Regions from separate parts of the Modestobacter sp. SYSU DS0511 genome, predicted to be linked through region 3. Evidence: predicted binding sites of a transcription regulator. Region 3 holds the regulator's gene; each other region holds the start of a gene.
What was found. The regulator LexA, encoded in region 3, represses DNA repair genes until DNA is damaged. The targets are predictions, from matches to a motif close to TCGAACANNTGTTCGA.
Positions count from the first base shown of each region.

Region 1: a site for LexA is predicted at 5,389-5,404, ahead of ACI783_RS01660 (DUF6504 family protein). Genes of this name have one in related genera too.
Region 2: a site for LexA is predicted at 4,335-4,350, ahead of ACI783_RS16925 (DUF222 domain-containing protein). Genes of this name have one in related genera too.
Region 4: a site for LexA is predicted at 3,763-3,778, ahead of ACI783_RS05800 (DUF222 domain-containing protein). Genes of this name have one in related genera too.

Region 1 is NZ_JBJGZY010000002.1:90,378-97,381, reverse strand. It holds gene ACI783_RS01690 (peroxiredoxin family protein) at 1-431, opposite strand, end outside; gene ACI783_RS01685 (glycosyltransferase) at 549-1,682, opposite strand; gene ACI783_RS01680 (carotenoid biosynthesis protein) at 1,679-2,482, opposite strand; gene ACI783_RS01675 (phytoene desaturase family protein) at 2,479-4,077, opposite strand; gene ACI783_RS01670 (GNAT family N-acetyltransferase) at 4,110-4,691, opposite strand; gene ACI783_RS01665 (YbaK/EbsC family protein) at 4,688-5,209, opposite strand; gene ACI783_RS01660 (DUF6504 family protein) at 5,496-5,819, shown strand; gene ACI783_RS01655 (SAV_6107 family HEPN domain-containing protein) at 5,819-6,334, shown strand; gene ACI783_RS01650 (DNA polymerase III subunit alpha) at 6,331-7,004, shown strand, end outside.
Region 2 is NZ_JBJGZY010000041.1:22,372-29,375, forward strand. It holds gene ACI783_RS16910 (DUF4011 domain-containing protein) at 1-1,627, shown strand, start outside; gene ACI783_RS16915 (Fe-S cluster assembly protein HesB) at 1,760-2,044, shown strand; gene ACI783_RS16920 (DUF4352 domain-containing protein) at 2,138-2,785, opposite strand; gene ACI783_RS16925 (DUF222 domain-containing protein) at 3,034-4,317, opposite strand; cyclic di-AMP (ydaO/yuaA leader) riboswitch at 4,739-4,883, shown strand; gene ACI783_RS16930 (C40 family peptidase) at 4,901-5,443, shown strand; gene ACI783_RS16935 (DUF2267 domain-containing protein) at 5,492-5,878, opposite strand; gene ACI783_RS16940 (FAD-binding oxidoreductase) at 5,950-6,390, opposite strand; gene ACI783_RS16945 (thiamine pyrophosphate-requiring protein) at 6,393-7,004, opposite strand, start outside.
Region 3 is NZ_JBJGZY010000038.1:13,546-20,549, forward strand. It holds gene hflX (GTPase HflX) at 1-1,462, shown strand, start outside; gene ACI783_RS16395 (phosphatase PAP2 family protein) at 1,629-2,366, shown strand; gene ACI783_RS16400 (hypothetical protein) at 2,338-3,405, shown strand; gene lexA (transcriptional repressor LexA) at 3,470-4,285, opposite strand; gene ACI783_RS16410 (LysM peptidoglycan-binding domain-containing protein) at 4,533-5,075, shown strand; gene nrdR (transcriptional regulator NrdR) at 5,389-5,898, shown strand; gene ACI783_RS16420 (vitamin B12-dependent ribonucleotide reductase) at 6,060-7,004, shown strand, end outside.
Region 4 is NZ_JBJGZY010000008.1:5,953-12,956, forward strand. It holds gene ACI783_RS05780 (amidohydrolase family protein) at 1-634, shown strand, start outside; gene ACI783_RS05785 (AMP-binding protein) at 631-2,253, shown strand; gene ACI783_RS05790 (MaoC family dehydratase) at 2,279-2,743, shown strand; gene ACI783_RS05795 (SDR family NAD(P)-dependent oxidoreductase) at 2,920-3,642, opposite strand; gene ACI783_RS05800 (DUF222 domain-containing protein) at 3,797-4,999, shown strand; gene ACI783_RS05805 (sacsin N-terminal ATP-binding-like domain-containing protein) at 5,136-7,004, shown strand, end outside.

The DNA of each region.
Region 1 (7,004 bases), on a different contig from region 3:
AGCGCCATCGTGTTGAACCGGATCGCCCGGAAGTACGGGATCAACGACCGGGGCTGGAACGCCCGCTCCGACGGCCGGGGGGCCACGTCGGCCGGGGCCCAGGCCGGAGGCTCGGGCAGCGCCGGCAGCTGCAGTGCCTCGACCGCGGCGAGCACCGGCTCGTCGTCGGTGCGGTCGGTGAAGTCCCGGGACAGCTCCCGGAACACCTCGCGGCCGTCCGGGGCCAGGACGACGACCAGCGGCCGGAAGATCGACGCGTCGGCGTCCCACGCGTCCAGCGGCTTGGCCAGCCGTTCTCCGTCGGGGTCGCTGGCCCACCGGAACGGCAGGTGCCACGTCCGGTTCATGGCCAGCTGGACCTCCGGCGGATCGACCGAGGCGAGCACCACCTCCGCACCGGCGGCGGAGAAGCGGGACGAGGACCGGGCCAGGCGGACCGCCTGGGCGCAGCAGTAGGGCTACCAGTCGCCGCGCAGACCGACCAGGACGAGCGCGGCGCGATCGTCGGCGCGCAGGGTGAGCAGGTCGCTGGTGTCCATCTGCTTAGGCTAGGGGCGGGGAGCGATCGCCGCTGGGCGCTCGGCCGGGCGGCCGGTCACCGGCCGGCCCCGCCACTGCAGCGTCCCCCGACGGCGCTCGATCAGCGACCGGGCGACCAGCACGTCGAGCAGGGCGATCGACAGCGGGTGCGCCAGTGCGTCGGGCCACGCCCGGCTGCCCGTGCGGGCGGCCACGACGGCCCGGCCGGCCACCCCGGCGGCGTAGCCGACCGCCCCGGCCCGGGAGCCGGTGAGCGCGGCCAGCGGGGGGACCAGCCACACCGCGGTCAGCCCGACGGCGGCGGCTCCGGCGGCCGCCGGCCGTCCGCCGACGGCCGACCACAGCGACTTGGCGTAGCCGGCCCGGACCTCCGGCCAGCCGCGGTACATCCGGCAGGCGGCCAGCGTCGAGCCGTCGACGACGACGCCGCGGCCACCGGCGGCCTTCACCGCGCGCAGCAGCGCGACGTCCTCGATCACCTCGCCGCGCACCGCCGCGTGCCCACCGGCCCGGTCGTAGGCGGCCCGTCGGACCACCAGGAACTGCCCGTTGGCCGCCGCCAGCGACGGCCGGCCGGACCGCTCCGCCGCGCGCAGCGGGAGCAGGGTGGCCCACAGCCACTGCTGGAGCGGTTGCACCAGCCGCTCGGCGGCGCTGCCGGCCAGCTGCCGGGGCCAGGGGGAGACCAGGTCCAGCCAGGCATCGTCCAGCAGCGCCACCGCGGCCGCGACCGCGTCGGGCATCAGCCGGACGTCGGCGTCGAGGAAGACCAGCACGTCGGCGTCGCCGGCGGCCGCCGCGCCCTGCGCGCAGGCGTTCGGCTTGCCCAGCCAACCCGGCGCGGGCGGGGTCGCGCGGAGCACGGTGACCCGGTCGTCGGCGGGCACCTGCTCGGCGGTGCCGTCGGTCGACCCGTCGTCGACGACCACGACCGCCAGCTCCGGCACCCCGCGCTGGTCGAGCACCGCAGCCAGGCAGTCGGCGACCTGGTCGGCCTCGTCGCGGACCGGCAGCACGACGGTGACCCGGCGGGCGACCGGCGGGGGGACCGCCGGCGGGCGGCGCAGCAGCCGGGTGTTGACCGCGGCGTGCACGGCGCCGAGCACCGAGAGGCCGGCGCAGGCCCGGACGAGCCGGCTCACCGGCGGGCCTGCACGGCGACGGCGGCGAGCACCGGCAGGGCCAGCAGGACGCCCCACAGCGCGGAGCCGGGCAGGCCGAGCCACCCCGCGTGCGCCAGCGCCCCGCCCAGGGTCATCCAGGCCAGCACCAGCAGCGGCGCGGCGTCGCCGGTGCGGCGGGGCCGCGCGGTGCGGGTGACCAGCAGGTCCAGCAGGGTCATCAGCACCAGCCCGGCCAGCAGCCAGCCGGCCAGGTTGGTCAGCGGCACGGTGTGGATCCCGGGCAGGCCGGGCTCGGGGTGGGCCCAGCGCCAGTAGCCGGCCTGCACCAGCTGCGGGTCGAGCACGACGTCCCAGGCGGCGAAGACGTAGGCGGCCACCAGCACCCGGGCGACCCGGGGACGGCCGAGCCGGCGGGTCAGCCACGCGGCCAGCACCCAGCTCGGCCAGGCCATCATCAGCCAGGCCAGCGGCACCAGGAACGGCACCCCGAGCAGGGTGGGCCCCAGGACGTCGCTGTAGGCGTACTCGCCGTAGGGGAAGCCGGTGGCCAGCCCGAGCGCCTCGAACAGCACCGCGACGGCGCCGACGAGGACCAGTACGCCCAGCCCGGTGCGCCAGCCCCGGCTCACCGTGGCCGAGGTGATCGACACCCCCGTGCCGAGCAGCACGATCGTCCAGCTGACCGCGTTCCGGGCGTCGCCGTCGGTGAGCGGGTAGGCGATCGCGGTGGCGACCACGCCGACCGCCAGCGCCCAGGGCAGCCAGGGCACCGGCGCCCGGTCGGCGGCCGGGGGCGTGCGGGTGGCCGTGCCGGTCACCGCCGCGCACCCCGCAGGCGAGCCGTGGCGAGGGTGCGCAGCCGGGCGGCCGGCCGCCGGTCGGCGAGCACCACCCGGGCGGCGGTGCGCCCGGAGTTCCCGGAGACCCCGCCGCCGGGGTGGGTGGAGGCCCCGGCGAGGTAGAGCCCGGCCAGGCCCGGCACCCGGTGCCCGGAGAGCGCGGGGGTCGGCCGGAAGCCGAACATGCTGGCGAGGCCCATCTCCACGTGCATGACGTTGCCACGGAGCAGGGACAGTTCCTGCTCCAGCTTCAACGGGGTCTGCACGTACAGCCGCTGTACCGAGTCGGCGAACCCCGGGGCGTACCGGTCGACCGCGGCGATGAGCTGCTGGGCGGCCCGGTCGGCGATCTCCTCCCAGTCCGACCCGTCGGCGAGCTCGTAGGGGTACCACTGCCCCCAGATGGTCACCACGTGCTGGCCGGGCGGGGCCAGCGTCGGGTCGCTCGCGGAGAAGGACATCGCCAGCGGCACCGGCTCCCGGGGGAGCTCGCCGGCCAGCCAGTCGCCGTGCGCGCGGGCCAGCTGGGCCCGGTCGGTGCACAGCAGCTGCAGTCCCTGTAGCGCCTCGTCGCCCGCGCCGGGGTAGCGGGGGAGGGCGTCGGTCTGCGCGCGCAGGACCAGGCCGAAGCCGTTGCCCACCGGCGGCTCGGCGGCGGCCAGCGCCGGCGGTGCGTCGTCCCCGGCGAGGGCCTTGGTGGCCAGCACGTGGCAGGCGGCGACGACGGTGTCGGCCCGGATCCGCCGACCGGACGCGGTCTGCACGCCGGTCACCCGGCCGTCGTCGGCCAGCAGCCGGGCCGCGCCGTCGCCGAGGGTGATCCGCCCGCCGTCGGCGGCCAGCCGTGCGGCCAGCGCCTCGGTGAGCCCGCCGGAGCCGCCCACCGGGTGCCCGGGCGGGACGTCGTGCAGCAGCGCGACCCACGCGACCATGGCCGCCGTGCCCGGCTCGGACATCGGGGGCCCGGACTGGGCGCCGAACCAGGCCAGCGCCGCCTTGAGCCGCTCGCTGGTGAACCACCGGTCCAGCAGCGCGTCGCCGGAGCCGAGGAAGTCGGTGGCGATCTCCGCGCCCGGGGTGCGCGGCTGGCCGCGCCGCGGTGCGCCGACCGGCCACAGGTGCCGGACCAGCCGGCTCATCGCCGGCCGGTCGCCGAACGCCTTCACGACGGCTGCGCTGCGCGGGCCCCAGACCTCGACGAACCGGCGGTAGGCGTCGGCGTCGGCGTCCCCGCAGGCCGCCGCGATCGAGGCGCAGGTGGCGTCCAGGTCGACGGAGAACACCAGCGGGCGGCCGTCGGGACCCGGGTCGCCGGGCACCGGGGCGGGGGCGAAGCCCCATGGGTCGCAGTCGACGTAGCGCAGCCCGAAGCGCTCGAGCTCCAACTCCTCGACCACGCCGCTGTGCCGGATGATCACGTGCGCGCTGGACCCGCGGTCGACCCGCACCCCGGGCCAGCGCTCGACGGTGGAGACCGCGCCGCCGAGCACCTCGTCGCGCTCCACCACCTCCACGCGGAGGCCGGCGCGGGCCAGGTGGCAGGCGGCGACCAGACCGTTGTGCCCCGAGCCGATGACGACGGCGTCGACGGCGCTGTCGGTGCTGATCAGGCCCTCCGGCCGGCCGGGGTGAGCGGGAGGCGGGCGCCGAGGATGGCGAAGGGCCGGGAGTCGCCGGGGAAGTGGTAGCCGCGGGCCAGGTCGACGAAGCCGTCGGCGTGGTACAGCCGGAAGGCCTTGGTGTCGGTGTCCGGGGTGCTCAGCAGCGCAGCCGGGTGGGGCAGGTCGGCCACCAGTGCGTGCAGCAGCTGGCGGCCGATGCCCCGGCTCTGGTGTTCGGGCAGCACGTGCAGCTCGCACACCTCGAAGGCGCCGGGCAGCCACTGCTTGGCGGTGCGCCGGTCCAGCGCGTTGCGCACCTGGTCGTGCCACCACTGGCCCGGCGCGACCAGGTAGCCGTAGCCGAAGCCGACCAGCCGCTCGGCGCCGTCGGCGCCCTCGGCGAACGCGCCGACGGCGCGGAACCCCGGGCGCTCGGTGTGCTGGACGGCGTAGCCGTAGCGGCCGGCGACGACGGACTCGCCGTAGCCCATCGCCGCGCCGTAGACGGCCAGCGCCTCGTGCATGTGCTCGCGCAGCCAGCCGGCCGGGAGCTCGGTGACCCGGGTGGCGGGGGTGGTGCCGGTCATCGGAGGTCCTCCTGGGGGACCGCGGGCCCGGGGCCGACCTCGGCGGCCGTGCCGGCGGTGAGCTGCAGCAGCTCGTCGTAGGTGGTGGGGAAGACGGCGTGCGGGTGGCCGGCCGCGGCCCACACCGTGGGGTGCCGGGCGAGCTCGACGTCGACCAGGGTGCCGATCGGCGCCGGGTGCCCGACCGGGGCGACCCCGCCGATGGCCTGGCCGGTGTGCTCGCGGACGAACGCCGGGGTGGCCCGGGCGAGCGACGGCACGCCGAGCAGTTCGGCCACCAGCGCCTCGTCGACCCGGTGCGCCCCGCTGGTCAGCACCAGCACCGGGTGCCCACCGGCCTCGAACACGAGGCTGTTGGCGATCGCGCCGACCGGGACGTCGAGCGCGGCGGCGGCGGCCGCGGCCGTTCGGGCGCTGTCGGGCAGCAGGCGGACCTCGCCCGGGGCGCCGGCGGCGCGCAGCACTCGCACGACCTCGGCGACCCGGGGGTGGTGCGGGGTCTCCTCCGCTGCGGTCATGTCGGCGATCCTCCCACCGCCGGCCGGGACGTGCGCCATCGGTGATCAGCCGGCGGTGGCTGCCCGCGTAGGCCGGTGGATCGGGTGCGCCACTCGGGTTCGGCCGCTGTAACGACACGGACGGGACACGCCCGCTCCGGCTTGACGCCCCTCGACGGGTCCGGTCTACTCATCGGTGTTCGAACATCTGTTCGAACACTGGTCGCACACCCTGTCCGGCGCCCTCCGGGGCGCTTCCCCGCCGGGCGGGTGCGGGGCCGGTGGGGGCGAGAGGCGGGAGTCTGTCATGAGCCGGGTGCTCGTCGGGGCCGGTGGCCGCGTCGGTGAAGAGGTCCAGGTCGAGCGGGGAGCCGAGGGGCCGGCGCAGTTCTGGCGCGGCTCGACCCGCTACGTGGTGGGGGAGCTGCTCGACTCCTGGGTGGAGACCTCCCCCTGGTGGCAGACCGGCGCCGGGCAGGGGGGCGCGTCGGCGGAGCTGGTGGCCACCCGCCAGGTGTGGCGGGTGGAGGCGGTCCGGGCCGGCCGATCCCGGATGAGCTTCGCCGGGGTGTTCGACCTGTCCTGGGAGCCGGCGGACAACCAGTGGCTGCTCGTCCGGGTGCACGACTGATGGGCGCCGCTCGGGCCCTCCCGGCCGTCGCCGACGGGCAGCTCCCGTTGCTCCCGCCGCTGCCGGCCGCCGCCGCCCAGCTGCTCGGCCAGGCCCATCGCGGGCTGGCCGAGGCCGCCAGCAGCCCCGATGCGGCCTGGCGGTACGCGACCGCCCACCTGGCCGCCCTGCGGGCCGCGGCGGCCGTGCTGGCCGCCCGCACCCAGCCCGAGGCCGGGCGGCGCCGCCCGCGCAGCGCCTGGGTGCTGATCGGTCAGGTCGCCCCCGAGCTGGGGGAGTGGGCGGCGTTCTTCGCCGCCGGCGCGGCCAAGCGCGCCGCCGCCGAGGCGGGGCTGTCACACGCGGTCACCGAACGGGAGGCCGACGACCTCGTCCGGGACGTCGGCACGTTCCTCACCGTCGTCGAGACCACAATCAGCCGCCCGGCACCGACGCCGCCCACCCACCTGCGCGCGGTCGACCCCGGCTCGCGCCGGCGCGGCCCGGGTCGTCCCGGCTCCGGCCCCGTCTCGTGAGCGACCCCTTCGTCCACCTGCACGTCGCCTCCGGGTACTCGATGCGCCACGGCGCCAACCACCCGGCCGACCTGGTGGCCCGGGCCGCCGAGCACGGCATGGGGGCGCTCGCGCTGACCGACCGCGACGGCCTCTACGGCGCGGTCAAGTTCGCGCTGGCCTGCCGGTCGGCCGGCATCCGGCCGCTGTTCGGGGTCGACCTCGCCGTCGACCCGGTCGCCGGCGGCGAGCCGGGGGAGGCCGGGCGGATCCGCTCGGCGGAGCTGCACCGCGCGCAGCACCCCGCGGGCCGCCGGTCGCCGGCCCGCGGCGGAGCCAGCGTCGATCCCCGGCTGCCCCGGGTCACCTTCCTGGCCCGCGACGGCGCCGGCTGGCGCTCGCTGTGCCGGCTGACCAGCGCCACCCACCTGGGCGGCACCCGCGGCGCGCCGGTCAGCTCGCTGGCCCTGGCCGGGGAGCACGCTGCGGGGCTGCTGGCGGTGCTCGGACCCGACTCGTCGGTGGGCCGGGCCCTGGCCGCCGGCAACGCCGACCTCGCCCGCGCCCGGCTGGCCGCCTGGCGCGCGGTCCTCGACGGCGGGGAGGGGAGCGGCGGGCTGGTGCTCGAGGTCGTGCACCACCGCGGCCGGGGCGACCGGGCGCGCGCCCAGGCGATGCTGCGGCTGGCCGC
Region 2 (7,004 bases), on a different contig from region 3:
GGCCGCGCCGGGGCCGGCGCTCGCGCTGGTGGCGGTGGACGGCCGGTTCACCCTGACCGGGCCGTCTGCCGGCACGAACCAGGCGGAGGCGACGGCGGTGGTGGCGGAGGTGGCGCGGCGGTTCGCCGACTCCCCCGGTGCGGTGCCGTCGCTCGCCGTCCTGACCCTGCGCTCCGGGCAGCGCCGGCTGGTCGAGGAGCTGCTGCACGCGGCGCCCGATCCCCGGATCGACGCGGCGCTCTCCTCCGGTCAGCTCCGGGTGGGCGAGGTGGGGTCGGTGCGCGGCGGGGAGTGGGACGTCGTGCTGCTGTCCCTCGGTGCCTCGCTGGACGAGCGTGGTGACCTGTCGCTGGACCTCGGGCCGCTCAACCGGACCGGTGGGGAACGGCGGCTGCGCGCCGCCGTCACCCGGGCCCGCCGCCAGCTGCTGGTGTTCGCGTCGTTCCCGCCGGCGGCGCTGGTGCCGGCGCGCACCGCGCAACGTGGTGTGCGGGAGCTGCGCGCGTTGCTGGACGTCGTCACCGACGGTGCCGCGGCGGCGCCCCGGGACGGTGCGCCAGCACCGGTGCCGGACGCGCACCGCGACGACGTGGCGGCGGCGCTCCGGGACCGCGGGCTGGCGGTGCGGACGGACGTCGGGCTGTCCGGGTTCCGCGTCGACGTGGCGCTGGCCCCGGCCGGCGAGCCCGGGCGGCCGCGGGTGGCGGTGCTGCTCGACGGGCCGGACGACGCGGCGACGCTGGGCGATCGCCTGGAGCTGCCGGTGCGGGCGCTGACCGCGCGCGGCTGGGCGGTGGAGCGGGTGTGGCTGCCGGAGTGGCTGACCGACCGGGAGGCCGTGCTCGACCGGCTGGCGGACGCGGTGCGGGCGGCGCGGCCGCCGGCCGCGTTGCCCTCGCCACTGCAGCCCGCGCGTGCTCGAGGTGACGCGCCGGCCCCGGCATCGGGGCCGGGGCATGTCGACGCGCCGCGTCGGGTGCCGGCGCGCCCGCTGGTGCCGCCGGTGCGGCTGCCCGGGGAGGAGCCGTTCGTGCCGTGGACGCCGGGGCCGGTGGGTGAGCCGCGGGACCTGCGCCGGCTGGTCGACCCGGCGATCGCGCGGCTGGTGCGGGAGCTGCTGGTCGACGGGATCGCCGCGGAGGGGCCGGTGCACCGGGAGCGGCTGGCCCGGCGGGCGGCGCGGGCCTTCGAGGTGCCGCGGCTGACCGATGCGCGGATGGCGGAGCTGCTGGCGCTGCTGCCCGACCCGGCGGCGGAGTGGCTCTGGCCGGAGGGCGTCGACCCGGCGTCGTGGGTGGGGTTCCGCCGGCAGGGCTCGGCGGGTGACCGGCCGCTGGAGCACGTGCCGCCGGAGGAGATCGGGAACGCGATGGTGGCGCTGCTGCGGTCGAGCGGTGGGTTGACGCACGAGCAGCTGGTGGCGCAGACGCTGGCGGTGTTCGGGCACCGGCGGTTGCACCCGGTGCTGATGCCGGCGCTGGAGGCGGGGCTGGCGCACGCGGTGCGGGCGGGTCGGGTGACGCGCGCGGGCAGCGGCCAGCCGATCACCGCGACCGACGCGGTGGGGGCGGTGGGCGCGGCAGGTGCGGTGGGTGCAGGGGGCGCGGGCTTCTTTGCGGGTGCGTGACGAGGGTTGACCCCGCCCCGGGCGACGGGGAGGTTGGGGGTGCGAGGCGAACCGTCTCAGGTCGACCGCCTTGTCCGCCGGCCATCGACGTCCGGCGGGCCGGGCCCCCTGCAACCGAGAGGACCCCGCACGATGCTGACCCTCACCAACGGCGCCGCCACGGCGATCAAGGGCATCCTCGGCCAGTCCGAGGTGCCCGAGTCCGGCGGGCTGCGGATCGCCAACGACCCGACCGGCGCCAACCTGGAGCTGAGCCTGGCCGCCGTGCCCGCCGAGGACGACGCGGTGCTCGACGCGTCCGGGGCCCGGGTGTTCCTGGACCCCCGCGCCGCGGAGCTGCTCGACGACAAGACGCTCGACGCCGCCGCCGGCCCCGACGGCTCGCTGCAGTTCGGGATCGGCGAGCAGATCGTCTGACCCGCAGCACCCGAGACACGACAGCGCCGCCGAGGAGCGATCCTCGGCGGCGCTGTCGTCGTACGTCGGAACTCGGTGGCTCCGTCGATCAGGTCACTGCAGGTCGACAGTCACCCCGCCGGAGAAGGCGGAGTCGTGCAGCTCGATGGCGGTCGGAACCGTGCCGGCCGGGACATCGAACACGACCTTGCTCGTCAGGCTGTTGCCCGGGTTGATCTCCTCGTACAGCGACGAGGAGTCATCCAGGTAGATGGCAGCCTCGCTGTCGGCGGAGAACTCCTGGCCCTGGGCGTTGAAGAGCTTGGCGTTGTCGCCGAAGAAGCTCTGCGCCTTGTCGCCGATGTTGGTGATGGCGACGTCGACGATGCAGAACTGGCCCTGCGCCGTGGTGTTCAGGTACTCGTTGCCGATCTCGGTCGTGCTGCAGTCGACGCCATTGACCACGAAGTTGAACTTGCCGTCGGCAGCTGGCTCGCCGATGCCGGGGTTGCCCGACTCCTCGACGGCGGCCTCCTCGGCGACAGGCTCCTCGACGTCCGCCGCAGCAGCGTCGTCGACCGGAGCCGCTGCGCCCGATGACGTGTCAGCGCTGGCCGTGGCGTCCCCGGTCTCCTTGTCACCTCCCATGTTGGCGCCGATCGCGATGACCACGATCACCGCCAGGACGATGAACCAGGCGCGCTTGTACAGCGGCTTCTTGCCCGTGGCCTGGGCCTTTTCCGGCGCCGGTGCGTCGGTCATGTCGTGCTCCCCGTTTGTCTATGGACGTTCCTTTTCGAAACTAAGCGGCGGAAAAGCCCGTTCACCGTCAGCGACTCGACCAAGAGAAGCGGGAAAACTGTCAGGAAGCGCCCATTCAGACCTCGGGTACCTCGTGCGCCACTCTCTGCTCGATCGAGCGCCGAGCCCGGCCGCCACCGAGGCATGCCACTCCCACGGGAAGCAGCACGGCCGCGAGTGACCGCGGTCGGATGTCGGTGGCGAGCAGGTCAGGTGAGCAGTGGGCCGATGAGGATCTCGGTGCCGTCGGGCCGGAAGGTGCGCCACCGGCCGTCGGGTTGCCGCTCGACCCGGAAGCCGTGGTGGACCTTCGTGTGATGCCGTTCGCACAGCAGAGCGGAGTTGGTCAACGACGTCTCGCCGCCGTGCAGCCAGTGGATCAGGTGGTGCACATCGCACCACCAGGTCGGGGCACCGCAGCCGGTGAACACACACCCCTTGTCCCGCCGTTCCACCGCCTTGCGGAGTCCGGGGGTGACGACCCGGTGGTTCCGCCCCAGGTCCAGCGGGGTGCCGTCGGGGCCCATCACGATCCGGGAGATGCTCCCGTCGCAGGCCAGCCAGCGGGCACGGGCGGCGGAGATGCTGGCACCGAACCCGGTCTGCGCGGCGCCGGGGCCAGTGGCCGGATCGACTGCATCGTCCAGGTCCAGCTGCAGCACCACGTGCGGCTTCACCGTCCGCAGCGTCGGCAGGCCACCGGAGGCGAGCTGGTTGTCGCAGAGCTGCACGAACGCATCAGCCTGCTGCTGCGCGCGGGTGCGGGTGTCGCCCTTGGGCCGGTTGGCCTGCACGATCGACTCGATCGCCGCCTGCAGCTTCTCCCCACCCACCGCGTCCAGGTCGAACCGGCCGGTGACGCTGCCGTCAGCGTGCTTGGCCATCGACAGCCGCCGCCCCTCCGTGGGGTCAGGCTCGGGCCCGTCGGGGTCCAGCGCCTCGATGAACGCCCGCACCGCCACCCCGAGCGAGGCGTGCGGCGCCTCCCGAGCCACATCCGCCCACGCGGTGTCGAACGCGCCCAGGTCGATCCCCTGCTCCTGAGCACGCGCCCGCTCCGGTTCCCCCACCGCGCTCGCCACGACGTCGACCTGCGCGGCGGTGACCTCCCCGGCAGCGAACCCCGCAGCCAGCGCCGGCAGGTGCTCCAACACCCGGCCGGCCCGCACCACCCGCGACGCCTCGCCCGCCGACAACCACCGGTGCCCGATCAGCCACGACCGCATCGACGCCAACCCGTCGCGCTCGACGGCCTGCGCGAGCTCGGCATGCCGCACCGTGCGGGCCAGCTCCGCCGCCACCCGGTTCTGCAGCCGCACCAGCTCGCCCACCCTGTCCAGCAGCTCACCATCGCCGAACGCGTGCAGGTCCTCGGCCGCCAGCGCGTCCAACGCCGACTGCAACGGCGACCCGAACAGCCCCTCCAGGTCATCCGGGGACAGCTCCGCGACCACGTTCGGCGCAAGGGGGTCCAGCGTCATCGAGTCGCTCACGGACACCTCCCCGTCATTCGAACGTACGTTCGAATACTACTGCGATCGGCGCCTCACCACCACCCGAACCAGCAGGTCAAACGCCTGTCCACAGGTCAGACAACCCCCTTGACGGCAGCGGCCCGACCGCTCACGACCGAGCCATCTCCCAAGGGTCGGGCCGTTCGCCAGCTGGTTAGGTCGTGAACACGAAGCGTCGTCACGCGCCGTCCATTCATCAGTTCGCAACGTCCCGAGACACGCCGGGGACAGCTTCACGTTTGCCACGGTCACGACGGCGAGTCGCAGTCGGAGACCGTCCGGATCCGGCCGACGACGGCGGCTGCGGACCACCAGATCGCCACCTAGCGTCGTCGCGGCCGACCGGGTCCGACCGTCACCGCACCTGGTGACACCCGGACGGCACCGCCGAACCGGACGTCGGCCGCGCATGCTGCAGCCGTCGCCCGGACCGGGGACCCACCGCAGTTCTGGGGTGAAGCTCGGCCGCACGCACGTGTGGCCGTGCCGGGCGAGTTCCCCGCCCGAACCCGTCAGCTAACTCGGTAGGCGGTTGAGGAGAACAAGGAGAACTCGTCGTTCCATGACGGCCCTGCGCACCACCTCTGCTCGTCGTTCCACCCGCTCGGCGGCCAAGGGCGCGCTGATCGCGTTGCTCACCGGCGCCGGCGTGGTGCTCACCCCGCTCGCCGCCCAGGCCAACGCCGGGGGCGCCGCCCCGCCGGCCCCGGCCCCGGCTCCGATCGCCGCGCCGGTCGCGGCCGCGGCCGCACCGACCTCCGCCGCCCAGGTGGTCATCGACACCGCGATGGCCCAGCTCGGCAAGGCCTACGTGTGGGCCGGGGCCGGTCCGAACGTCTACGACTGCTCGGGCCTGACCCAGTTCGCCTTCCGGGCGGCCGGCGTCGACCTGCCGCACTCGTCGCGGATGCAGTCCACGATGGGCGTGCACGTCGACCGGGCGCACCTGCAGCCCGGTGACCTGGTCTTCTACTACTCCCCCGTCGGGCACGTGGGCATCTACCTGGGCGACGGGCTGATGGTCCACGCCCCCAGCGCCGGTGACGTGGTCCGCGTCGCCAGCATCGACATGTGGGGCTACAACACCGCGCGTCGGCTGGTCTGAGTTCCGCCCCTCCGGGTCGCCACGGCGACCCGGAGGGGCGGCAGGCCGTCAGTGGTGCGCGTTCTCGGTGTGCGTGAGGTCGCCGTAGTCGTCGGGGAGCTGGTCGAGCACGTGCAGGTACTCGGCGCCCACCGCCTCGCGGAGCCCGGCGGTGACCGCACGCGCGTGCTGCCGCGCCTGCTCCGGGGTGCAGCCCTGCCCCTCGAGTTCGGCGACACGGCCGTAGAACTCGGTCAGGCCGAAGCGCTCGACCGACCCGTCGGTGGGCATCGCCGAGGCGAGCTCGGGCGGCAGCTGGGCGGCCAGGTCCTTCGCCTCGGTCGACAACCGCTGCCCGAGCACGGTCAGGGTGGCCCGGACGGCCTGCTCGGCGTGCTCGTGATCGGGGATCCGGGCCGACTGCTGCACCGCGGACACGAACTCCTGCGTCTTCATCTCGTCCTCCCGTCTGTCGTTCCTGCTGGTCCGGAGCGCGCTCGTCGCGCGTCCGGTCTCGGGTCCGGCGGTCAGCCGACCCGGAGGTCGTCGAGCTCACCGGCGCGCAGGGTCAGCCCCAGGCCGGGCTCCACCACGCACCGGCGTCCGTCGATGTCGAGGGACTCCAGCCGGTGGCAGTACCGGCTCCAGTCCAGGACGACGGCGGCGTTCGTCGTCTGCCCGGACAGGCTGGTGCCGCCGCCCCGGGACAGCAACGGGACGCCGTGTTCCCGGCAGACCGCCGCGGCCTCGACGGCGGCGTCGACCGTGCGCGGTTCGACCACGCCCAGCGGCGGGACCCGGTAGTTGGACGCGTCGGTCGAGTAGGCAGCGCGGGTGCCGGCGTCGAACCGGACCTCGCCGTCGACGCGCCGGCGCAGGTCAGCGTCCAGCGCCGACACGTCGACCCGGGAGTCGTCCGCCCCGTCCCACGGCCGGACGGTCGGCGATGGGAGGTGTGCGGTCGACATGGTCAGCTCCGGTTGGGCAGGAACTCCTGCATCTTGTTCTTGGTGCCCTGCTTGACCACGCCCCAGGCGTCCTCGTCGCCCTTGAGCAGCGACTTCGCGGTGTCGGTCATCTGCTCGAGCGTCGCGTGCGGCGGGATCGGCGGAACGTCGGCGTCGACGTGCACGTCGAGCAGCGCCGGCCGGCCGGCAGCCAGCGCACAGTCCCAGGCCGGGCCGACCTGCTCCGGGTCGTCGACCGTGATCGCCTCGAAGCCCAGCCCGGCGGCGAAGTCGGCGTAGGAGACCTCGGGCAGCGTCTGCGAGTCGGCGAACTTCGGCGCCCCGCCCATCGCCCGCATCTCCCAGGTGACCTGGTTGAGGTCGTTGTTGTGCAGCACCGCGACCACCAGGCGCGGGTCGCGCCACTCCTGCCAGTAGTGGGCGATCGTGAGCAGCTCGGCCAGGCCGTTCATCTGCATGGCGCCGTCACCGGCGAAGGCGATGACCGGTCGGTCGGGGTGGCCGAACTTGGCGCCGATTCCGTACGGCACGCCCGGGCCCATGGTGGCCAGGGTGCCGGACAGTGAGCCGCGGTTGTCCGGGCCGAAGCGCAGGTGCCGGGCGTACCAGTTGGC
Region 3 (7,004 bases):
CGCCCTCGCCGCCGAGGACCGCGCTCCGACCGCTCCCGCTCCCACCCGCCCGGCGCCGGCCGGGGCCTGGGAGGAGCCGGACGACACCACCGGCTCCTACGCGCTCGAGGAGCGCGGCGCCCTGCGGCGGGTGGTCGGTCTCTCCACCGAGCTCACCGACATCACCGAGGTCGAGTACCGCCAGCTGCGCCTGGAGCGCGTCGTGCTGGTGGGCGTCTGGACCGAGGGCACCGCGGTCGACGCGCAGCGCTCGCTGGCCGAGCTCGCCGCGTTGGCCGAGACGGCCGGCTCTGAGGTCCTGGAGGCCCTGGTCCAGCGCCGCGACAAGCCCGACCCGGCCACCTACGTCGGCTCGGGCAAGGCGACCGAGATCCGCGACATCGTCGCCGCCACCGGCGCCGACACCGTGGTGTTCGACGGCGAGCTCACCCCCGGCCAGCTCAACCAGCTGGAGAAGGTGCTCAAGGTCAAGGTGGTCGACCGGACCGCGCTGATCCTGGACATCTTCGCCCAGCACGCCACCAGCCGGGAGGGCAAGGCGCAGGTCGAGCTCGCCCAGATGCAGTACATGATCCCGCGGCTGCGCGGCTGGGGTGAGTCGATGAGCCGGCAGGCCGGTGGCCGTGTCGCCGGCGGTGGCGGCATCGGTACCCGTGGTCCCGGTGAGACGAAGATCGAGACCGACCGCCGCCGGATCCGCGCGCGGGTGAGCAAGCTGCGCAAGGAGATCGCCGGCATGGCGACGGCGCGCGCGACCCAGCGCTCGAGCCGATCGCGCAACGCCGTCCCGAGCGTGGCGATCGCCGGGTACACCAACGCCGGCAAGTCCAGCCTGCTCAACCGGCTCACCGACGCCGGGGTGCTGGTGCAGGACGCGCTGTTCGCGACCCTGGACCCGACGGTCCGCCGCGCGCAGACGCCGGAGGGGCGCGAGTACACCCTCACCGACACAGTGGGGTTCGTGCGGCACCTGCCGCACCAGCTCGTCGACGCGTTCCGTTCGACGCTGGAGGAGGTTGCCGGCGCCGACCTGCTGCTGCACGTCGTCGACGGCTCCGACCCCGACCCGATCGGGCAGATCAACGCGGTGCACACCGTGCTCTCCGAGATCGACGCCTCGGCGGTGCCCGAGCTCATCGTCGTGAACAAGGTGGACGCGATGAGCGAGGAGGACGTCCTCACGCTGCGCCAGGCCCTGCCCGGGGCCGCGTGGGTCTCCGCGCGGACCGGTGAGGGGATCGAGGCGCTGCGCGACGTCGTCGCCGCCCGGCTGCCGCACCCGCACGTCGACGTCGACGTCCTCGTGCCCTACGACCGGGGTGACCTGGTCGCCCGGGTGCACCGGGACGGCGAGGTGCTCGCGGAGCGGCACGAGGCCGACGGCACGCGGCTCACCGCACGGGTCGACGACGGGCTGGCCGCGGCGCTCGACGAGTTCACCACCCCCGTCGCCGGCGGCTGACCGCCCGGGCCGGTGGCGCCGTCCGCCCGGGTGCCCGGGCGGCGGACTCGCCGGCCGGGGCCGGTGGCCGGCCCGACCACTGCGCGGCGCGACCTCGTCCGGTCGCGCCGCGCAGTGCTGTCCCGAGCGGGTCACGGAGAGGTCACGGTGCCGGTACCGTGACGTCGTGGCGAGCGGAGCGGTGCGCGTGAGCGGCAGCGCCGCCGGTGACCCCGCGTCCCGAGCCCCGCGGGTGGTCGGCATCGGCCGGCCCCCGTGGTGGCTGGCGCTGGTCTCCGCACTCGTCGCGGCCGCCATCACCGTGGACCTCCTCGCCGGTGGCCGGCTGGAACGGCTCGACGTGGCGGTCTCCGAGCAGGTCGGCTCCTGGGGGCTGCGCGACTCCGCCGCCTACTGGCCGGTGTGGGCGTTCACCCAGGCCGGCGGACGGGTCACCATCCTGCTGGTCCTGTTCGGTCTGGTCGGCTGGCTCTTCTGGCGGCAGCGCACGGTGGCCCCGCTGGTGCGCGTGCTGCTGGCCCTCGCGCTGCTGACGGCAGCGGTCTACGCCTTCAAGTGGGGCACCGGCCGCACCGCCCCGGCCTACCCGGGCTCGTACTTCCACCGGGGCGGGGAGAGCTTCCCGTCCGGGCACGTGGCGAACGCCGTGCTGATGTGGGGCGTGGCCCGCTGGCAGGTGGTCCAGTACGGCCTGAACCCCCGGCTGCAGCGGGCGGCCTGGCTGCTCAGCGTGCTGGGGCCGGTGGCCACCGGAGTGGCCATGGTGGCGCTGAACTTCCACTGGGTCACCGATGCGGTGGTGGGAGCGGCCGTCGGCATCGTGCTCTTGGGCGTGGTTCATGCACTCGACGCAGTCGTGGTGTCACGCTGGGTCCGTGCCAGAGTGGGCCGGCCGCACGCGTAGCCGCGCCGGCCGCCGTTGCCTGGCGGACGGGGCGCTCCTCGCCCTGCCCGCAGCGGTCTGGCTCGCGGTTCTGCCGCCATCGGCGGCGCTCGCCGAGGAAGCCGCGCCGAGCACGCGCTGCACCATCACCGACCCGCGGCTGCCGGAGATCTCCGGCCTGGCCAGCGCCGGGGAGACGCTCCTGGCGATGAACGATGGTGGTGACCGGGCGGAGGTCTACGTCCTCGACACCTCCTGCGCCGTCGCGGAGGTGCGGTCGGGGAGCGTCGACCCGTACGACCCCGAGGACCTCGCCCTGGCCGCGGACGGCACGGTCTGGCTGGCCGACATCGGGGACAACAACGCCGCCCGGGAGACCGTCGCGCTGATCGGGCTGCGCCCTGACGGCGGCACCACGCTCACCCGGCTCACCTACCCGGACGGGGCGCACGACGCCGAGGCGCTGCTGCTGGCGCCTGACGGCACGCCGTACCTGGTGACCAAGGAGGTGCTCGGCGCCTCCGGCGTGTACCGCCCGGATGCGCCGCTGGCCGACGGGGCCACGGTGCCGATGACCCGGGTGGTCGGGCTGGGCTTCACCCTGACCGGTACGCCGGGCGGGCCGGTCGGCCGCGCGGGGCAGCTGCTGGTGACCGGGGGCGCGGTGTCGGCGGACGGGCAGCGCATCGCCCTGCGCACCTACACCGACGCCTACGTCTGGACGCTGACCGGTTCCGACGTGCCCGGCGCGCTGTCCGGCGCGCCGGTCCGGATCGCGCTCCCCGACTCACCGCAGGGTGAGGCGATCACCTTCGCGGCGAACAACCGCGACCTGCTGGTCACCAGCGAGGGGCTGCCGGCGCCGGTGACCCTGGTCCCGGTGTCGGCTGAGCAGGCTACGAGCACCTCGATCGATCCGGCTCCCGGTGCCGGACCGACGGGGGAGCTGGTGACCGCGGCCCCCGGCGTCGCCCCGGTGACGGCCGGCATCATCGCGGCCGGGGTGGCCACCGTGTCCGTCTGGATCGGCGGGAAGTTCCGCCGCCGCCGGCGGGAGTGACCGGCCGCCGGCGGGAGTGACCGGCCGCCGGCGGGAGTGACCCGGCCGGCGGCCGACACCGGCGTCAGACCCGGCGCAGCACCGTCACGACCCGGCCGAGGACGGTGGCGTCGTCGCCGGGGATCGGCGCGTAGGCCGGGTTGTGCGGCAGCAGCCACACGTGCCCGTCGCGGCGCTTGTAGGTCTTCACGGTCGCCTCGCCGTCGATCATCGCCGCGACGATCTCGCCGTTCTCGGCGGTGGGCTGCTGGCGGACCACCACCCAGTCGCCGTCGCAGATCGCGGCCTCGACCATCGAGTCACCGGTGACCTTGAGCATGAACAGCGTGCCCTCACCGACCAGTTCGCGCGGCAGCGGGAAGACGTCTTCGACGGCCTGCTCCGCCAGGACCGGGCCACCGGCGGCGATGCGGCCCACCAGGGGCACGTAGGTGGGTGCCGAGGCGCCCGCCTCGTCGACGCCACTGGCCGCACCGGCGGCGGCGAGCGCATCCGCCGAGGCGTCGGCGCCGGCGGTCACGCCGTGCTCGCCCGGCAACCGGACGTCCAGTGCGCGCGGCCGGTTGGGGTCGCGGCGCAGCCAGCCCTTGCGCTGGAGCACCGAGAGCTGGTGGGCGACCGAGGAGGCGGAGGAGAGGCCGACGGCCTCGCCGATCTCGCGGACCGAGGGCGGGTAGCCACGGCGTTCGATGGAGTCGCGGATGACCTCCAGCACCCGGCGCTGGCGCTGGGTGAGCCCGTCGCCGGCCTCGCCGCGGTCGGGGAACTCGCGCACGGCCGCGCCGCCGGTGTCCGCTGTGGGCTCCGCCGCCTGCCCGGCCGGGCGCCTCCGGCGGCTCGACCCCTTGCGCTCGTCCGCCGTCCGGCCGTCGACCGCCATGTGTCCTCCTCGTCCGGCTGCGCGCGCAGCTGCCCGGTGGCATCCCGCCTGCCGGGGCGGGGTGGGACGCCGTCGTGGTCTCCCTGCGCACGGTAGCGGTTCGGCGGCGGGTCTTCAAACAGGTGTTCGAACACCCGCCGTGTCGGCGCACTCCTGTCGGTGCCGTGCGGTAGACATCGCACAGACGTTCGAATCGAACAGGCGTTCGAGATCGCACCCCCGGGTGCCTGCTGTGAGGAGTGCACCGATGGTCATCGCCGAGTACCCGGACGCCACCGTCGCCCCGCTCCGCCCGCCGCTCCGGCTGGTCTCGCCGGCGCCGACCGCCCGGACGGGGTCCGCCGGGCGGGTTGAGGCCCGCCCGGCCCGCCGCCCGCCGGTGCGTCCTGGTGGGCGGCCGATGTCCTCGCCGGGGGTCGCGGTCGCGCGGCCCGTCCGCGGTGGCGACTGCGGCCCGCCCCGGGCCGCCGCTCCGTGTCCGTCGGCCGGCGAGTGGGCGGAGCTGCCGCTGCGACTCACCCGCCGTGGCCGGCGCGCGGTGGCGGCGCTGTCGGTGGCGATCGGCCTGGGGGTGGCGGTGGGCACGCTCGCGGTGGTCGCCGACGGGGAGCCCGCGCTGCGGCTGGCCGGCGCCGGCACGGTGGTGGTCCAGCCGGGCGACACGCTCTGGTCGATCGCCGGTGACCTGGCGCCCGACGAGGACCGGCGGGCGGTGGTCGACGCGATCCTCGATCGAAACGACCTCCAGGACGTCGTGCTGCAGCCCGGTCAGGTGCTCGAGCTGCCCTGATGGGGTGCAGTGGGCCCGTCGCCGCGGGCCCGGGCTGTGACGGATGGGTGCGCGAGCGGCGGGCGGGTCAGCTGCGGAACACGACACGCACGACAGGGCTTGCACACCTGTAGGGGTGGCCGTACGGTTCCACCACAACATCTAGTGCTTACACGGATGTAAGTCGTCCACAGCCGCTCCACACGTTCTCCCCGGGCCATCCACCGGATGTCCCCGGAGCAGTCCACAGGAGCGGTCCACGGGCCGGTGTCCCACGGTGTCACAGCACCGCGGTGATCCCGGTCGCGACACCTCGGGAGGAGGTGGACCGGCAGTGCGTTGCCCCTTCTGCCACAACCCCGACAGCCGCGTCATCGACTCGCGCGAGACCGACGAGGGCGCGACCACCCGGCGGCGGCGTTCGTGCCCCGGCTGCGGGCGGCGGTTCACCACCGTCGAGGAGGCGGTCCTCGCCGTCGTGAAGCGCAGCGGCGTGAGCGAGCCGTTCACCCGCGCGAAGGTGGTCGCCGGTGTCCGCCGCGCCTGCCAGGGCCGCCCGGTCGACGAGCACCAGCTCGCGTTGCTGGCCCAGCAGGTCGAGGACGCCGTCCGCGCCACCGGGTGTGCCGAGATCCCCAGCCACGAGGTCGGCTTGGCGATCCTGGGCCCGCTGCGCGACCTGGACGAGGTCGCCTACCTCCGCTTCGCCAGCGTCTACCGGAGCTTCAGCTCCGCTGCCGACTTCGAGAAGGAGATCGCCGAGCTGCGGGCCGCTGTGCGCGCCCGAGCCGGTGGGGCACCTGCCGCCGAGGACGGGCCGCCAGGCGCGGCCGGCGGGTCCTGAGGACGCCGCCCCGAACTGTCACACCCCCTGACTACACAGGTCTCGACGAGGAGACCGCACCGCACCACCCGGCTCCGGCACCCGCCGGCTTCCCCAGCCGCTCCGCCCGCACCGCCGCTCAGCTCGACGCCAGAGCACGAACACCAGGGAGCCCTCGCACGATGACCGAGACAGCCGACCGCCTCGCCACCACCCGGACCCGCCGCAGCCCGAAGGCGCCCACCCGGGGCAAGGGCCTGAAGGTCAAGCGCGTCTTCACCACTGCCGGTGTGCACCCCTACGACGAGGTGGTCTGGGAGCGCCGCGACGTCGTCATGACCAACTGGCGGGACGGCTCGATCAACTTCGAGCAGCGCGGCGTCGAGTTCCCGGCCGAGTGGAGCATCAACGCCACCAACATCGTCACCACCAAGTACTTCCGTGGCGCGGTCGGCAGCCCCCAGCGCGAGACGAGCCTCCGCCAGCTGATCGACCGCGTCGTGCTCACCTACGGTGCAGCCGGCCGCGAGCACGACTACTTCGCCTCCGAGGGCGACGCCGAGATCTTCGAGCACGAGCTCACCTGGATGCTGCTTCACCAGGTCTTCAGCTTCAACTCGCCCGTCTGGTTCAACGTCGGCACCGCCTCGCCGCAGCAGGTCAGCGCCTGCTTCATCCTCGCGGTCGACGACACGATGGACTCGATCCTGAACTGGTACCGCGAGGAGGGGCTGATCTTCAAGGGCGGCTCCGGTGCCGGCCTGAACCTCTCCCGGATCCGCTCCTCCAAGGAGCTGCTCTCCTCCGGTGGCACCGCCTCCGGCCCGGTCTCCTTCATGCGCGGTGCCGACGCCTCGGCGGGCACCATCAAGTCCGGTGGCGCCACCCGCCGCGCGGCGAAGATGGTCGTCCTCGACATCGACCACCCCGACATCGAGGAGTTCATCGAGACCAAGGCGCGCGAGGAGGACAAGATCCGCGCGCTGCGCGACGCCGGGTACGACATGGACCTCGGCGGCAAGGACATCACCAGCGTCCAGTACCAGAACGCCAACAACTCGGTCCGGGTCAACGACGAGTTCATGCGCGCGGTCGAGGAGGGCACCGAGTTCGGCCTGCGGGCCCGC
Region 4 (7,004 bases), on a different contig from region 3:
GCTCGCTGCCGAGCACGCCGACGTCCTGATCCCCTTCGCCAGCATCGACCCGGCCCGGGGCGCGGCCGGGGTGCGCCAGGCGCGCCGGCTCATCGAGCAGCACGGCGTGCGCGGCTTCAAGTTCCACCCCCAGGCGCAGGGGTTCTTCCCGAACGACCGCATCGCCTACCCGCTGTACGAGGTGATCGCCGAGGCAGGTCTGGTGGCGCTGTTCCACACCGGGCAGACCGGGGTGGGCGCGGGCACCCGCGGCGGTGGCGGGATCCGGCTGAAGTACGCCAACCCGATGGACGTCGACGACGTCGCCGTCGACTTCCCCGACCTGGACATCATCCTGGCCCACCCGTCCTTCCCCTGGCAGGACGAGGCGCTGGCCGTGGCCACCCACAAGCCACGGGTGCACATCGACCTCTCCGGCTGGTCGCCGAAGTACTTCCCGCCCCAGCTGGTGCAGTACGCCAACTCGCTGCTGCAGGACAAGGTGCTGTTCGGCTCGGACTTCCCGGTGATCACCCCCGAGCGGTGGATGAAGGACTTCGACGGCCTCTCGATCAAGGAGACGGTGCGCCCGAAGATCCTCAAGGAGAACGCCGCCCGGCTGTTCGGGCTCCGCCCGGGTGGAGCGCAGTCGTGAACGAGAGCTTCGCGACGATCCTGGAGACCGTCGGCGACGTCCGCCCCGACCGGCTGGCGGTCAGCCACGGCGAGCGCACCCGCACCTGGGCCGAGCTGGAGGAGCGCGCCGCCCGGCTCGCCGGTCACCTCGCCGCGCAGGGCGTGGGTCCGGAGTCGCGGGTGGCGATCGCGCTCTACAACGGCATCGAGTACATCGAGAGCGTCTACGCGGTGCTCAAGCTGCGCGCGGTGCCGCTGAACGTGAACTACCGCTACCGACGCGAGGAGATCGTCGGCCTGCTGGACGACGCGCAGGCCGAGGCGGTGGTGTTCGACGCCGCCCTGACCGAGCGCATGGCCGAGGCCCGACCGGACCTGCCCCGGCTGCGCGCGCTGGTCCAGGTGGGCGGCGACGAGGTGCCGGACCGGGCCGCCGACTACGACACGGCGCTGGCCGCGGCCGAGCCGGCGCCGCGGCAGGAACGCGGCAACGACCACTGGCTGATGTACACCGGCGGCACCACCGGGCGCCCCAAGGGCGTCCTCTCCCGCCACTCGGGGCTGTACAACACCGTCTGCGCCAACGGGTTCCTGCTGCTGGGCGAGCCGTTCCCGCAGAGCCTGGACGAGCTGCGGGCCACCCTCGAGCGGCTCGGGCTCGACCGCGACGCGATGGTCTGCCTGCCCGCGCCGCCGCTGATGCACGCCACCGGCATGTACACCACCTTCGGTGCCCTGCTCGCCGGTGGCCGGGTGGTCTACCTGGCCTCGCGGTCCTACGACCCCGACGAGCTGGCCGCCACCGTCGAGCGCGAGCGGGTGGACACCGTCTCCATCGTCGGCGACGTGTTCGCCCGGCCGCTGGCCGAGGCGCTCGACCGGGCCGAGGCCGAGGGGCGCCCGTACGACCTGTCCAGCCTGCGCCGGATCATCAGCGTCGGCGTGACCTGGAGCGCCGACGTCAAGGAGCGGCTCCTGCACCACGCCGACATCGTGTGCCGCGACCTGGTCGCCTCCTCCGAGGGCGGCCCGTACGCGGTCATCGAGACCCGTCGGGGCGAGCCGACCGAGACCGCGCGCTTCCGGCTGGTCCCCGGCGCGCGGATCATCGACGAGCAGGGGCGCGACGTCGAACCCGGCTCCGGCCAGGTCGGCATGCTCGCCGCGCCCGTCGACGAGCACATCCGCTACCAGGGTGACGACGCCGCGACCGCGGCCACCTTCCGCGAGATCGGCGGGAAGCGCTGGGTGGTACCCGGCGACATGGCCAGCCTGGACGCCGACGGCACCGTGGTCTTCCACGGCCGCGGCAGCCGGGTGATCAACACCGGCGGGGAGAAGGTGTTCGCCGAGGAGGTCGAGCAGCTGCTGCTCACCCACCCGGCGGTCCGCGACGCGATGGTCGTGGGCGCACCCGACCAGCGCTGGGGCTCCCGGATCGTCGCCGTCGTCGCCCTGCACCCCGGCGCGGAGCTCACCGAGGCCGAGGCCCGCGCCTACGTCGGCGAGCGGCTGGCCGACCACAAGCGCCCGCGCGAGCTCGTCGTCGTCGACGAGTTGCGGCGCAGCCCGTCGGGCAAGGCAGACCTGCGGTGGGCCAGCTCCGTCGCCACCGGCACGGACACGCCCACCCCCTGATCCACCCCGACCCGAGGAGAGACCCATGAGCAACCCCATCACCGTCGACGGCATCGAGGGCGTCAAGAGCCTGGCCGGCAAGGACCTGGGCACCAGCGACTGGGTGGAGATCACCCAGGAGATGGTCAACACCTTCGCCGACGCCACCGGCGACCACCAGTGGATCCACGTCGACCCGGAGCGGGCGAAGAAGGAGAGCCCGTTCGGCGGGCCCATCGCGCACGGCTACCTGACCCTGTCGCTCACCCCGCAGTTCCTGCCCCAGCTGATGAACATCACCGGCTTCTCGATGGGCGTCAACTACGGCACCGAGAAGGTCCGTTTCCCCTCCCCGGTGCCGGTGGGCAGCAAGCTCCGCGCTCGCGCCGTCGTCGACCAGGTCACCGACGTCCCGGGTGGCGTGCAGATGCAGACCACGCTGACCTTCGAGGTCGAGGGCGGCACCAAGCCGGCCTGCGTCGCGACGATCGTCGTCCGGCAGTACGTGTGATCGTCGGGCCGCGCCGGTCACCGGCGCGGCCCCGACCCCTGCTTCCCCCGCCCCCGGGAGCCTCGCCTCGTCTGGGGGCGTCCGCAGACCGCCGGTGAACCGGACGCCCGCGACGTGTCGGGCCGGCCGCGCCCTGCGGTTGCCCCGCCGAGCTCTCCCGGCCGGGACCGCCGGCGTCAGTGCAGCAGGCCGCCGCCGTCGCACACGATGGTCTGCCCGGTGATCATCCGGGCGTCGGGGCCGGCCAGGAACGAGACCAGGCCGGCGAGGTCGTCGGGCTGCACCCGGCGGCGGATCGCCTGCTGGGCCATGGTCCGGTCGAAGTCGTCCTCGGAGTTGTACTGCTCGGTGCCGGGGGTGGCGACCTGCCCGGGCATGACCGCGTTGACGGTGACGCCGTGCTCGCCCAGCTCCCGGGCGAGCACCCGGGTCATGCCGAGCACCGCGCCCTTGCTGGCGACGTAGGCCAGCTGGCCCGGCCCGCCGGTGAAGAAGGTGCGGGAGGCGACGTTGACCACGCAGCCGCGGTCGCTGACGACCAACCACGGGTGCGCGGCCTGGGTGGCCAGCGCGTACCCGACCGCGTTGACGGTCAGGAAGCGCAGCAGCTCCTCCTTGGAGCTCTCGGTGTAGGGACGCCGCGGCGAGATCAGGCCGGCGTTGTTGACCAGCACGTCGATGCCGCCGTGCTGCCCGGTGATCGCGGTCATCGCCGCCTCGAGCTGGTCGGGCTCGGTGACGTCGCACTCGGTCCAGGCGGCGGTGAGGTCGGGGTCGTCCGGCGCCACCACGTCGAGCACCGCCACCGCGTGCCCGTCGGCCCGGAGGCGGGTCGCGATCGCCGCGCCCAGCCCGCGGGCGCCGCCGGTCACCACCGCCGTCGTCGTCGCTGTTCCCATGCCTCGGACGTTACCGGGGGCGGCGTGCTGGCGAACGTGGCCAGCCCGGTCAGCGGAAGGCCGGATTGGGCAGTTGACCTGGGGATTCGCCTGGCGGAGCGGCGCAACTCCCGATAGGATTCGTACACACGTTCGAACACGTCGGGAGGTCGCCGTGAGCGAGTTGCAGTCCGCTCTCGACGCGCTCGCAGCCGACGACCTGCACGCGTTCGGTGACGGTGAGCTGCTCGACCGGGTCGGCGAGCTGGTGCGGCTGCAGAACCGGGCGGCGGCGGAGCTGGCTCGCACGGTGCGGGCCTGCGAGCTCGCGCAGGCCGCGGAGCGTGACGGCCTGGCGTCGATGCGGTCGTGGCTGATCGGGCACCAGCGACTGTCCGCCGGCGAGGCCGGCCGGGTGGTGCGGGCCGGGCGGGCGCTGGAGCACTTCCCGGCGATGGCCGAGGGGTTCACGGACGGGTCGATCACCGGCGCGCAGGTCGACGTCGTGGCGAGCGCGGTGGGCGAGCCGGAGCGGGCGCAGGCCGCGGAGCAGGGGATCGACCTGGGCGCGTTCGACGACGCCTGGGCGCACGTGGCGCAGGACTCGCCCCATGCCTCGCTCGCGGTCGCGGTGCGGGCGTTCGAGGAAGCTCTGGATCCCGACGGTGCCGAGCCGGACCCCACCGAGGGGAGGCGGCTGTCGATCGCCAAGCACGCCGATGGTTCGGTGACCGGGCGATTCGACCTGGACGCCGTGGGTGGGGAGAAGGTGCAGGCGGCGCTGGAATCGATCGTGCAGGCCGACCGCCCGAAGGGTGATGAGCGGACCCGAGCGCAGCAGCAGGCGGATGCCCTCGTCCAGCTCTGCGACAACCAGCTCGCGGCGGGCTCGTTGCCGACGCTGCGCACCGTCAAGCCGCATGTGGTCGTCGGTGTGGACCTCGACGACCTGGCTGCCCCGGCGACTAGTGCGGGCGCCGCGCAGATGGGCTTCGGGGCGAGGATCTCCGCCGCCCGGGCCCGGTACCTGGCCTGCGACGGCAGCATCTCCCGGATCGTCATGGGCCCCGACGGGGTCCCGCTGGACCTGGGCCGTGACCACCGGGTCGTGACACCGGGGCTGCGGCGGGCGGTCGAGCGGCGGGACAAGCACTGCGTGTTCGCCGGCTGCGGTGCGCCCACCTGGTGGTGCGACGTCCACCACCTGATCCACTGGCTCCACGGCGGCGAGACGTCACTGACCAACTCCGCGCTGCTGTGCGAGCGCCACCACACGAAGGTCCACCACGGCTTCCGGGTGCAACGACAACCCGACGGGCGATGGCGCACCTGGCGCCCCGACGGCACCGAGATCCTCATCGGACCGCTCCTCGAGTAGCGGAGGACCTGCGCCCGAACTCCTGTCACCGTGGCGTTGACCCTGTTCCCGGGCATGGTCGTCTCACGGGCGCGCGGCGGACAGCTCCGGCGGCGTTCGCCTAACGACGTGTCCCCTGGGTGGGATGCTCGGCCGCGTGCCCGAGCCTGCTGAGCTGCGGCGGCGGGTCCTCGCCGCCTGGACCGACTCCCCGGCTCGCTTCCGGGAGGACGCCAACGCCGAGGAGGACCTGGTTCGCGGCGGCTACCGGGACCGCCTGCTGGTCGAGCTCGCGCAGAACGCCGCCGACGCCGCGGCCCGAGCCGGCGCCCCCGGCCGGCTGCGGCTGACCCTCAGCAGCAACACCGCGGGCAACACGCTCATCGCGGCCAACACCGGCGCCCCGCTGGACGACGCCGGTGTCCAGGCGCTGGCCACCCTCCGCGCCTCCGCCAAGCGCGACGGCGCGGGCGTGGGCCGGTTCGGTGTCGGCTTCGCCGCGGTGCTCGCGGTCAGCGACGAGCCCGCTGTCCTCTCGACCGACCGGTCAGTGCGGTTCAGCGCCGCCGCGACCCGGGAGGCGGTCGCCGCCGTTCCCGAGCTCGCCGCCGAGCTGGACCGCCGCGCCGGCGCCGTCCCGGTGCTCCGACTGCCGTTCGACGTGACGGGCGTGGTGCCCGACGGCTTCGCCACCGCCGTCGTCCTGCCGCTGCGCCCCGGCGCAGCCCACGCCGTCCGCGCCGCGCTGCGCGACCTCGACGCGACCCTGCTGCTCGGCCTCTCCGCGCTCGCCGAGATCGAGGTGGTGCTGGACGGCGTCGTCCGCACGCTCGGCCGATCCGGCGACGGCGACCGGGTCGTGCTCAGCGACGACGGGGTCCGCGCCACCTGGGCCGTGGTCTCGCGCACCGGCGAGCTGCCCGCCGAGCTCTTCGCCGACCGCCCGGTGGAGGAGCGCGACCGCCGCGGTTACACCGTCACCTGTGCCGTGCCGCTGGACGACGACGGCGCCCCGGCCCCGCTGGCCGGCCGCCAGGTGCTGCACGCGCCGACCCCCAGCGACGAGCCGCTGTCGCTGCCCGCCCGGTTGACCGCGCCGTTCCCGCTCGACCCCGACCGCCGGCACGTCGCCCCCGGCCCGCTCACCGACGCCCTGGTCGCGGTGCTCGCCGACGCCTACACCGACCTGATCACCGAGCTCCTGCCTGACCCGGTGCTGCTGCAGCTGGTGCCCAAGGCAACGCTCGCCGCCACCGAGCTGGACGCCGCGCTCTGCCGGGCGGTGCTCGACCGGCTCACCCACACCGCGTGGCTGCCGGCCGCTGACCCCGAGGAGCCCCCGCTGCGGACCGGCCGGGCGGTCGCCCTCGACGACGGGACGCCGGAGCGGGTCGCGGCGCTGACCGGCGTGCTGCCCGGCCTGCTGCCGGCCGGCTGGTCGCGGCGCGCCGACGGGCCGGTGCTCGCCGCGCTGGGCGTCCGCCGCGCCGGGCTGGCCGAGGTGGTCGAGGCCGTCCGCGGCGTGCAGCGGCCGGGGGAGTGGTGGGCCGCGCTCTACACCGCGCTGGCCGATGCCGACCGGGGCGAGCTGGCCGCGCTGCCGGTCCCGCTCGCCGACGGCCGCACCGCGCAGTCACCGGCCGGGGTGCTGCTGCCCGATCCTGCGCTGCCCACCGCGCGGCTCGCGCCGCTGGGGCTGCGCATCGCCGACCCCGCCGCGACCACCGGCCGGGCGGCGCAGGTGCTGGAACGGCTCGGCGCCCGGCCGGCCACCGCGGCCGCCGTCCTCGCCGACCCGGCGGTCGCTGCCGCGGTGCAGGCGTCGCTGGACCGCGTCGACGACGGGGAGGACGTCGAGCCGCTGGCCGAGGCGGTGCTCACCCTGGTGGCCGCCGCCGGCCCGGACCCGCACCCGGAGCTGGCCGAGCTCGCGCTGCCCGACGACGACGGCGGCTGGGCGCCGGCCGGGGAGCTGGTGCTGCCCGGCTCGCCGCTGGCCGGCGTCCTCGAACGCGGTGCGCTGGGC